Linked DNA regions of Vreelandella piezotolerans. The protein of the gene in region 2 interacts with the protein of the main gene of each other region in a pairwise test. Links are inferred from orthologs where the notes say so. Each region holds a gene or a part of one and is shown on either strand. Other genes may lie near its edges.

Region 1 (3,079 bases), 400 kb from region 2 along the record:
TTCGCGTAGCCGTCTTCACCCAAGGTGCCAATGCTGATGCGGCTAAAGAAGCCGGTGCTGACATCGTGGGTATGGACGATCTGGCTGAGCAAGTCAAAAAAGGCCAAATGGACTTCGACGTGGTCATCGCCTCTCCGGATGCGATGCGCGTTGTCGGTCAGTTGGGCCAAATTCTTGGTCCGCGTGGCCTGATGCCGAACCCGAAAGTAGGCACCGTGACGCCTGACGTGGCGACGGCGGTCAAAAATGCCAAAGCGGGTCAGGTGCGTTTCCGTACCGATAAGAACGGCATCATCCACACGACCCTAGGTAAAGTGGATTTTGACGCGGCGTCCGTTCAGGGCAACTTGGAAGCACTGGTAGCTGACCTGAAGAAGCTCAAGCCGAGCTCCTCCAAAGGCATCTACTTTAAGAAAATTACCCTGTCCACTACCATGGGCCCGGGTTTGACCATCGACCACTCTGCGCTGGTATAAGCGAGTCGTCGGCAGGTTTTAGTAAGTACCGAGCAAGAACTTTGCGGTCCCTCGCTAGGCAGTCAGTCGAGCGAGGCGCCGTCAAAGACCGCAGGTGCCGCCTCGTCTTTTGAGACGGGGCGGCTTAATCGCCCTAGAGCGCCTGCGCAGATGGTGTGGCCGCCAGTTGGTTAACGCTTTTCGCAAGCCGCTTTCTGGTGAGCACCATCCCCCAAGGCTTCCAAGGCCAGCAGTATGCCTTGGAAGAGATGGTAACCACCGGAGCCTTGATGGGTTCCGGCACGAAGGAGTGATCACTGTGCCACTAGCACTTGAAGGCAAGAAAGCGATTGTTGCCGAGGTCAGTGAAGCGGCCAAGGGCGCACTCTCCGTCGTAGTTGCCGATTCTCGTGGCGTTACGGTCAGCAAAATGACCGATCTGCGTAAGCAGGCCCGCGAGAACGGTGTAGAGCTTCGCGTTGTTCGTAACACGCTGGCTCGCCGCGCACTCGAAGGCACTCAGTGGGAGTGCCTGAACGAGAGCTTTGTTGGTCCTACTCTGCTGGCTTTCTCTACTGAGCATCCGGGCGCTGCCGCTCGTCTGTTCAAGGATTTCGCCAAAGATGAGAAGAACTTCGAAGTCAAAGCGTTGGCCTACGAAGGTGAGCTGATTCCGGCTGCTGACATCGATCGTCTAGCAACCCTGCCGACCTACGACGAGGCGATTGCCAAGTTGATGTCGGTCATGAAAGAAGCCTCCGCTGGCAAGCTGGTTCGTACTCTGGCCGCACTGCGCGACCAAAAGCAAGAAGCCGAAGCTGCCTAAGCAGCGTTTCTTGCAGGCGGCGTGAACGATCGAGTCGTAGCGTTGCCTGAACCAAGCAATGAACCCTGAGTTCTCGGTCGACCGAGACTCCCGCAAAGTTAGGAATGAAACAATGGCACTGACCAAAGACGATATCATCAATGCTGTAGCCGACATGTCCGTCATGGAAGTTGTCGAGCTGATCGAAGCGATGGAAGAGAAGTTCGGCGTTTCTGCAGCGGCGGCCGTGATGGCTGGTCCGGCTGCTGGCGGCGAAGCAGCTGCTGAAGAGCAGACTGAATTTGACCTGGTACTGGCATCTGCTGGTGACAAGAAAGTTAACGTCATCAAAGCCGTTCGTGAAATCACCGGTCTTGGCCTGAAAGAAGCCAAGGGTGCCGTTGACGGCGCGCCGGCGACCATCAAAGAAGCCATGTCTAAAGAAGACGCTGAAGCCGCTAAGAAGAAGCTGGAAGAAGCGGGCGCAACCGTCGAGCTCAAGTAATCCTTGTGCTGATGGCTTTACGCGCTGCGTAAGCTTCCACGGCTGGCGGCGGGCTATCCCGCTGCCGGCCTTTTTCTGTTGTAATATGCTGCAAGGCAACAGCAGAAGCGCTGCGGTAAAAAGCAGCAAAACAGTAAGACCGTTGTTGTGAAGCGTACGTTGTTGTGACGCGTCAGTTGTGAAGCGCGAGTGATGTTGGCAAGCGACAGCAAAGCGCGAACAGCACTACTGTAACACTGTTATCTATCAAGATTTTTGACGGCGAGCTACCGATTTAGGAGCTTGCTGTCTGCGTCTGAAACGCCCGCGGGGCAGATGACCACGCATCGGTCACCCATGGTGAACAAGCTGGGGAATACAGATGGCTTACTCATATACTGAGAAAAAACGCATCCGCAAGGATTTCGGCAAACTGCCCCAAGTGATGGATGTGCCTTACTTGCTGGCCATCCAGCTTGATTCCTACTACGACTTTCTCCAGCAGGATCGTTCGCCCGACGAGCGCCACGAGGTTGGCCTGCACGCGGCGTTCAAGTCCGTGTTCCCGATCGAGAGCTTCTCAGGCAATGCGGCCCTGGAGTACGTGAGCTACCGTTTCGGTACGCCAGCGTTCGATGTCAAAGAGTGTCAGCTGCGTGGCGTGACCTATTCCGCTCCGCTGCGTGTCAAGGTTCGCTTGATCATCTACGATCGCGACTCTTCGAACAAGGCCATCAAAGACATCAAAGAGCAGGAAGTCTACATGGGGGAGATCCCCCTGATGACCGAGAACGGTACCTTCGTCATCAACGGTACTGAGCGGGTTATCGTTTCTCAGCTCCACCGTTCGCCCGGTGTGTTCTTCGATCACGACAAAGGCAAGAGCCACTCCTCAGGGAAGTTGCTCTACTCTGCTCGCGTGATTCCTTACCGTGGCTCTTGGCTCGACTTCGAGTTCGACCCGAAAGACAACGTCTTCGTGCGTATCGACCGCCGCCGCAAACTGCCGGCTTCGGTATTGATGCGTGCGCTGGGCATGAGCACCGAAGAGATCCTCGACGAATTCTTCGAAACCAGCAAGTTCCACATCGAGAAGAGCGGTTTCTCGGTGGAGCTGGTACCGTCACGTCTGCGCGGTGAAACGGCCACGTTCGACATCAAAGATGGCGAAGGCGGCGTCATCGTCGAAGAGGGCCGTCGGATCACTCAGAAGCACATTCGTCAGCTTGAAAAAGCCGGCCTTGAGCGTCTGGAAGTGCCGATGGAGTACCTGTTCGGCAAAACGCTGGCCAAAGACCAAATCGATACCAAAACCGGTGAGCTGATCTGCCCGTG
Region 2 (4,167 bases):
GCGAGCGCTGAAGAGGTCGACTCGCTCAATATCTATCATGCGACGCATCTGGCCATGCGGCGCGCGGTGGATGCCCTACGTCCCCAGGCCGAGTACTTGCTGGTGGATGGCAATCGGCTGCCGGGGCATGCGCTGCCGGGGCAGGCCGTGGTGAAGGGTGACGCTCGTCATCCCGCGATTGCCGCCGCCTCGATTCTGGCCAAGGTGGCGCGGGATGCGCAAATGGCCGAGCTGGATCTGCGCTATCCTGAATACGGGTTTGCCCGCCACAAAGGGTACCCCACCAAGGAACACTTGGCGGCGCTGGAAGCCCACGGTGCACTGGCCGAGCACCGGAAGAGCTTCGCGCCCGTACAGCGCCAGTTAGCGCTGCTGTAGTCGCACACTTCATTTCATTTAGCGTTCAATGCTGAGAGTCCCATGACGGTTCCGTTCGTTCATCTTCGTTTGCACAGTGAATACTCTCTGGTCGATGGCTTGGTCAAACTCAAGTCACTGGTCAGCACGACCGCTGAGCGCGGGATGCCGGCGCTGGCGCTCACCGATGAAGCCAACCTGTTTGGTTTGGTCAAATTCTACAAAGCCGCCCAGGGCGCCGGGCTGAAGCCGATCATCGGTAGCGATCTCTGGCTCTCGAATCCCCATGATGAGGCGCACCCCTATCGCATCACGCTGTTGGCGATGAACGACGTGGGCTACCGTAACCTGACCGAACTGATCTCCAAAGGCTGGACCGACGGTCAGCGCCAGGGACGGGCGATCCTCGATAAACAGTGGGTATTGGCGCAGAGCGAAGGTCTGATTGCCCTGTCGGGCGGGCGTGAAGGCGAGATTGGCCGCCATCTGCTCTCCGAGCACGAGCGGGAAGCGCGCCAGCTGCTGGAAGAGTGGCAGCAGGCGTTTCCCGACCGCTTCTACCTGGAGCTCATCCGCACCGGCCGCCCTCTGGAAGAGGCCTGCGTACACGCTAGCGTTCAGTTGGCGATCGAGACCGGCACGCCGGTCGTCGCCACCAACGACGTGCGCTTTCTGGAGCGTGAGGATTTCTGGGCCCACGAAACCCGCGTCGCCATTGGTGAGGGTAAAGCCCTGGACGACCCGCGCCGCGAACGCCGCTATACCGAAGAGCAGTACCTCAAAAGCCCCGACGAGATGGCGGCGCTGTTTGCCGATATCCCCGAGGCGCTGGAAAACAGCGTGATGATCGCCGAGCGCTGCAGCGTCGATGTGCGTCTGGGAGAGATCTTCCTGCCCGAGTTCGGCATTCCCGAAGGCATGACCCAGGATGAGTTCTTTCGCAAGGTCTCCCACGATGGCCTAACGGAGCGGCTCGATTTTCTGTTTCCCGCCGAGCAGTACCCCAGAGACAGCGACACGTTTCGCGAGATCGACCAGCGCTATCGCGACCGGCTGGAGTTCGAGCTCAACGTCATCATTCAGATGGGCTTCCCCGGCTACTTCCTGATCGTGATGGACTTTATCCAGTGGGCCAAGGACAACAACGTACCGGTGGGGCCAGGGCGTGGCTCCGGTGCGGGTTCACTAGTGGCCTACGCGCAGAAGATCACCGACCTCGACCCCATCGGCTACGATCTGCTGTTCGAGCGCTTTCTTAACCCTGAGCGTGTGTCCATGCCCGACTTCGACGTCGACTTCTGCATGGAGAAGCGCGACCGGGTCATCGAGTACGTGGCCGACCGCTACGGTCGTAACGCGGTGTCCCAGATCGTCACCTTCGGCACCATGGCGGCCAAAGCCGTGGTGCGCGACGTGGCCCGTGCCCAGGGCAAGCCCTACTCGCTGGGTGACAAGCTCTCCAAGCTGATCCCGTTCGAAGTGGGCATGACGCTGGCCAAGGCCATCGAGCAGGAGCCCGCGCTCAAAGAGTTCATCGAGAATGACGAAGAGGCCGAAGAGATCTGGGAAATGGCCCTGAAACTCGAGGGCACCACGCGGGGTACCGGTAAACACGCAGGGGGGGTGGTGATCGCTCCCACCAAACTCACCGACTTTTCGCCCCTGCTATGCGATGAAGACGGCGCGGGCTTGGTGGTGCAGTTCGATAAGAACGATATCGAAGACGCCGGCCTGGTCAAATTCGACTTCCTGGGCTTGCGTACCCTCACCATCATCGATTGGGCGCTTGAGATGGTGGACAAGGTGCGTGACGCTAACGGCCAGGGACCGCTCAATATCGACGCCATTCCCCTGGACGACGGCAAAACCTTCGAGATGCTCAAGCGGGCAGAAACCACGGCGGTCTTCCAGTTGGAATCCCGCGGTATGAAGGAGCTAATCAAGCGCCTGCTGCCCGACTCCCTGGACGATATGATCGCCTTGGTAGCCCTGTTCCGCCCCGGTCCATTGCAGTCGGGCATGGTGGATGACTTCATCAACCGGAAACATGGCCGGGCGGAAGTCTCTTATCCACACCCGGATTATCAGCACGACCTGTTGAAACCGGTGTTGACGCCTACCTACGGCATCATTCTCTACCAAGAGCAGGTCATGCAGATCGCCCAGGTCATGGCGGGGTACACCCTCGGGCAGGCCGACATGCTGCGCCGTGCCATGGGTAAGAAAAAGCCCGAAGAGATGGCCAAGCAGCGGGCAGGTTTCATGGAAGGGTGTGCCGCCAACGGCATCGACAAAGACTTGGCGGGCAATATCTTCGACTTGGTGGAGAAGTTTGCCGGTTACGGTTTCAACAAGTCGCACTCGGCGGCCTACGCGCTGGTGTCTTATCAAACCGCATGGCTCAAAGCTCACTACCCAGGGCCCTTCATGGCGGCGGTGATGTCCACCGAGATGGACAACCTGGACAAAGTGGTGCCGCTGATCGAAGAGTGTCGTCACTTGAAGCTGACGGTGACGCCACCGGATGTCAACGTCGGTGGCTACAAGTTCACCGTGGATACCGATGGGCGGGTGGTGTACGGCTTGGGCGCGATACGTGGCGTCGGGGAAGGCCCGATTGGCGCGATTGTGGAAGCGCGAAACGCGGACGGACCGTTCAAGGATCTGTTCGACTTCTGCCGCCGCATCGATCCGAAACGGATGAACAAGCGTACCCTGGAAGCGCTGATACGCTCTGGCGCGTTGGATAACCTGGGGCCTAACCGGGCGGTGCTGTTCGCGGCGATGGAAGATGCACTGAAGGCGGCAGCGCAAAATCACGCCAACCAGAACCTGGGCATGATGGACATGTTTGGCGATGCCTTCGTCGCCGAAGAAGAGGCCAGCGATGTTTACGCCGAGTATCGTCATGTGCGCGAATGGACGGACCGTGAGCGGCTCTCTGGTGAAAAAGACACCCTGGGGCTCTACCTGACCGGGCACCCCATCGACGAGTACGAACGCGAACTCAAGCGCTTCGTGTCGACGCGTATCAGCGATTTGAAACCCTCTCGGGAACCGCAGCGGGTAGCGGGTTTGGTGGTCGCCATGCGCACCATGAAGTCCAAACGTGGCGATACCATGGCATTCATCACCCTGGACGACCGCACCGGACGTATCGAAGCGTCGCTGTTTGGCGAACTTTTCGAGCAGCTACGCGGCCAAATCGAGTCGGATCAAGTGATCATCGTGGAGGGCGAAGTCTCCAGCGACGACTTTTCCGGTGGCCTACGGCTGCGCGGCAAAGACGTGACGCCGATGGTCACGGCCCGCGTGCGCTACGGCCAAGCCGTAGAGCTGGCGCTGGATGCCGGACAGATCAATGGCCGATTGGTCGAGAGCCTGCGAGATAGCTTGACCCCTTTTCGGGATGACACCGGACTCCCCGTGCGGTTGCAGTACCGCCATCCAGACGCGACCGCTTGGCTGGAGCTGGCCGAGGAGTGGAAGGTTGCGCCGAGCGATGATCTGCTGCTTGCGCTGCGTGATGTGCAAGGGCAGGTAGGCGTCCAGTTACGCTACCGTTAATCACCTAGCGTACGAGCGCCCCAGGGCGCTCGTACGGAATTGAGCGGGCATTGCCTTGCGTGGCAGGGTCAGGGTGCGATAATGGCGCCCAATATGCTCGTTTCGACAAGGCTTATTTTTTTATAGGCAGCTTACAGGCAGAGCCGATGAATCCTAACTATCTCGATTTTGAACAGCCCGTTGCCGAACTCCAGGCAAAAATTGAGGAGCTGCGTTTGGTGAGTTCTGACAGCCAAGTGAATC
Region 3 (3,150 bases), 1.3 Mb from region 2 along the record:
TTGACCTGCGCGCAGGCTTACTGGCAATCCGATGCAGGCCGAGCGCTTTGGGAAACCCAACGTGCCTGCCTGGGCCCTGTGGTAGAAGGCCGCAAAGGCGGCCACAGTCTCGAAATGGGCATGGGGCCAGCAATGATGGGTATGTCATTGATTACACACCCGATTCGCTGGGCTCCCAGCCGCGCCTTGGCAGAGAGCGATGCCTCGTTGGTGTGCCCGCCGGATCAATGGGCACTGCCTGACCGTTGCCTGGATACGGTGGTCATTCACCACTGGCTGGAACACCTTCATGAGGCTCACCATACCCTTCGGGAGGCGGCTCGCGTAACGGCGGATAATGGCGTTCTGGTTCTGTTTGGATTCAACCCGCTCGGTTTGAATGGCTTAACACAGCGCTGGCGCAAGCAACAAACGGCCTTCCCCTGGAACGGCCACTGGCGTTCGGCGAACCGTTTAAAGGATTGGTTGGCGTTTGTCGACTTTGAGGTTGAGCGCGTAGACTACTGCTGTTTTCGTGGCCCACTCAGTACAGCTTGCGGTGTGCGCTGGGAGGCTTGGGGGAGGCGGCATAATTTGCCGCTGGGCGAAAGTTATATGATCCAAGCCCAACGACGCCAGCGTCATGCCCCCGTTCAGCGCGTCAAATTTGGTCTAAGTGCTCCGATCGCGCCCTCTTCGTTGGGCGCTACACGGACGGGCGCTCCCTGGAGCCACTCGAAGAGCCAGCGTCGTTTAAAAAAGGATAGTGAACGTGATTAAGCAAGCAGCCGAGGGGCTGCCCCAGGTAACGGTGTATACCGATGGGGCCTGTCGAGGAAATCCGGGCCCAGGCGGCTGGGGTGTCGTGTTGGAAAGCGGACCCCATCAAAAGACATTGAAAGGCTATGAGGCCGAGACCACCAACAACCGCATGGAGTTGACGGCAGCGATCATGGCACTGCGTGCTTTGAACAAGCCTTGCAGCGTTGCGTTATGGACAGACTCGCAATACGTCCGCCAGGGCATTACCCAGTGGATCCATAACTGGGTCAAACGCGGCTGGAAAACGGCGGCCAAGCAGCCTGTCAAAAATGCCGAATTGTGGAAAACGCTTCATGAAGAGACGCATCGCCATCGCGTAGAGTGGCACTGGGTGAAAGGGCATAGCGGCCATCCAGGCAACGAGCGTGCCGATGAGCTGGCCAACGAAGCCATCGATGAACATCAAAGGAGAGCGGCATGCGTCAAGTCATCCTAGATACGGAAACGACGGGTATCGATCCCAAAGATGGGCACCGTTTAGTGGAGATTGGTGCCGTCGAGATGGTCAATCGTCGTTTTACCGGACGGACTTACCATCAGTACATCAATCCCGAGCGCCATATCGACGCTGAGGTGGTCGCGGTCCACGGCATCGATGATGCCAAAGTAGCGAACGAGCCTGTATTTGCTGAGATCGCCGATGCGTTTTGGGCGTTCATCGAAGGGGCCGAGTTGGTCATTCACAATGCCCCCTTCGATGTCGGATTCATCGACCATGAGCTAGGCATGCTCAACAAACGCCGTCGGGCACCCGCGCTCGGACCGGTGCGAGACCATTGCCGAATCCTCGATACGTTGGTCATGGCGCGTGAAATGCACCCGGGGCAACGTAATAATCTCGACGCGTTGTGCAAACGCTATGATATCGACAATGGACACCGCGTACTTCACGGCGCTTTGCTAGACGCCGAAATACTGGCCGATGTGTATCTGGCTATGACCGGCGGCCAAACGGCGCTGACCTTGGATGCCGATAGCGGCAGTGACAAGCGTCAGCAGAATGAAGCGAACGAAGGTCTTTCGGTGCGTCGCTTATCACTGTCGCCTGGGCAACTGCGTGTCATTCGCCCCACCCAAGAGGAGCGGGCAGCTCATCAGGCCAAATGTGAGGCCCATCAGTTGCGCTGGCTAGACGGATCCGCTGCCGATGCTTAAGCGCCAAATCCCCCATCATGTCAAAGAGGGGCGTGTGATACGTGTCTCTCGCAGTCACATTGCGCCTGCGCCTATCAAGAGTGAGCTATCGCCGCTGCAGCCTCTCCAACCATGGACTGAGCAGATGCAGCCACTGTGCTATTGGTACGATGAACCGGTGGCACTGCTGGTGGAAACCCAACCCGGCGACGACTGGATAGAGGGGCGACAGTGGCTGGGACAGTTGCCCGCATCCTGGTTTAGCTTGCTATCGACGGCACTACAAGTGGGTGCGTGGCTGGAGAATCACCGTTTTTGCGGACGTTGCGGAGAAAGAGCCACCAAGCTCGAAGCCGAGTTTGCCATGCACTGTCACTCCTGTGGGCACCGTAACTATCCGCGCATTTCGCCCTGTATCATTACGCTGGTCACCAGCGGTGAGGCAATGCTGCTAGCGCGCAGTCCGCGCTTTCCTCCTGGGCGCTACTCCACGTTGGCCGGTTTTATCGAACCGGGGGAGTCTGCGGAGGAGGCCGTACATCGAGAAATTTTCGAAGAGGTAGGGGTGCACGTGGATCGGTTACGATATCACCATAGTCAGGCGTGGCCCTTCCCGCACTCGCTCATGCTGGGTTTTTTTGCCGAGGCCACGACAAAGCGCATTCGGATCGATGGTGTAGAGATTAGCGATGCTGCATGGTTCTCGCCGCGGCAGCTTCCGTCGCTGCCGCCGCCTTACTCCATTTCTCGCGACTTGATTGAAACGCATTTAGCAAGGTGGCGCGAGTAGGACGTGTTTATTGGCTGGGGAACAGGCTGGTCAGCTTGGTGGCGAGCATGACGTTACCGGTGGCCTTCAATTTACCGGTCATGAACGCCGTCATGCCATTGATCTCACCGTTCATGATGCCCTTCAGCGTGTCCGTACTCATGCTCAGGCTGACCGACGGATCGTCGTGCTCGCCCTCATGCACGCCGAGCGTACCATCCTGGATATCCAAGTAGTGACTGCCCGCATCGGCGAAGTGAAACTGAAAGACTTCGTGCATCCCTTTGGCCGCCTCGGGGTTAAAGCGAGATTGCAACTTATCAAGTGTGGTGGATGACATAGGATCGTTCCTAAGTGTGAGTGGTGTGATTAACGTACCATGTTTGGATGAGATTATTTCAAACAATTGTTTTAATCAAGCCTGCGGTCACTAACGCGAAAAGCAG

Evidence for each region.
Region 1: the proteins of dnaE (region 2) and rplL interact in binary tests that used the Escherichia coli proteins (3 or more experiments, as listed by UniProt). The link is inferred for Vreelandella piezotolerans from one-to-one orthologs.
Region 3: the proteins of dnaE (region 2) and dnaQ interact in binary tests that used the Escherichia coli proteins (3 or more experiments, as listed by UniProt). The link is inferred for Vreelandella piezotolerans from one-to-one orthologs.

The regions. Positions count from the first base shown.
Region 1 is NZ_CP048602.1:195,332-198,410, forward strand. What follows is about bases 151-3,079. They hold rplL (50S ribosomal protein L7/L12), read left to right. Parts: upstream 151-1,393; coding sequence 1,394-1,765; downstream 1,766-3,079. Other genes in these bases: rplA (50S ribosomal protein L1), read left to right, coding at 151-476; rplJ (50S ribosomal protein L10), read left to right, coding at 775-1,281; rpoB (DNA-directed RNA polymerase subunit beta), read left to right, coding at 2,127-3,079. Outside these bases: more of rplA, read left to right, coding at 1-150. UniProt on the Escherichia coli protein: The binding site for several of the GTPase factors involved in protein synthesis (IF-2, EF-Tu, EF-G and RF3). Is thus essential for accurate translation.
Region 2 is NZ_CP048602.1:593,424-597,590, forward strand. The notes cover bases 108-4,124. They hold dnaE (DNA polymerase III subunit alpha), read left to right. Parts: upstream 108-420; coding sequence 421-3,924; downstream 3,925-4,124. Other genes in these bases: rnhB (ribonuclease HII), read left to right, coding at 108-378; accA (acetyl-CoA carboxylase carboxyl transferase subunit alpha), read left to right, coding at 4,071-4,124. Outside these bases: more of rnhB, read left to right, coding at 1-107; more of accA, read left to right, coding at 4,125-4,167. UniProt on the Escherichia coli protein: DNA polymerase III is a complex, multichain enzyme responsible for most of the replicative synthesis in bacteria. This DNA polymerase also exhibits 3' to 5' exonuclease activity. The alpha chain is the DNA polymerase catalytic subunit.
Region 3 is NZ_CP048602.1:1,846,355-1,849,504, forward strand. The notes cover bases 88-3,087. They hold dnaQ (DNA polymerase III subunit epsilon), read left to right. Parts: upstream 88-1,218; coding sequence 1,219-1,956; downstream 1,957-3,087. Other genes in these bases: GYM47_RS08445 (class I SAM-dependent methyltransferase), read left to right, coding at 88-759; rnhA (ribonuclease HI), read left to right, coding at 752-1,237; nudC (NAD(+) diphosphatase), read left to right, coding at 1,949-2,725; GYM47_RS08465 (SCP2 sterol-binding domain-containing protein), read right to left, coding at 2,733-3,044. Outside these bases: more of GYM47_RS08445, read left to right, coding at 1-87. UniProt on the Escherichia coli protein: DNA polymerase III is a complex, multichain enzyme responsible for most of the replicative synthesis in bacteria. The epsilon subunit contain the editing function and is a proofreading 3'-5' exonuclease.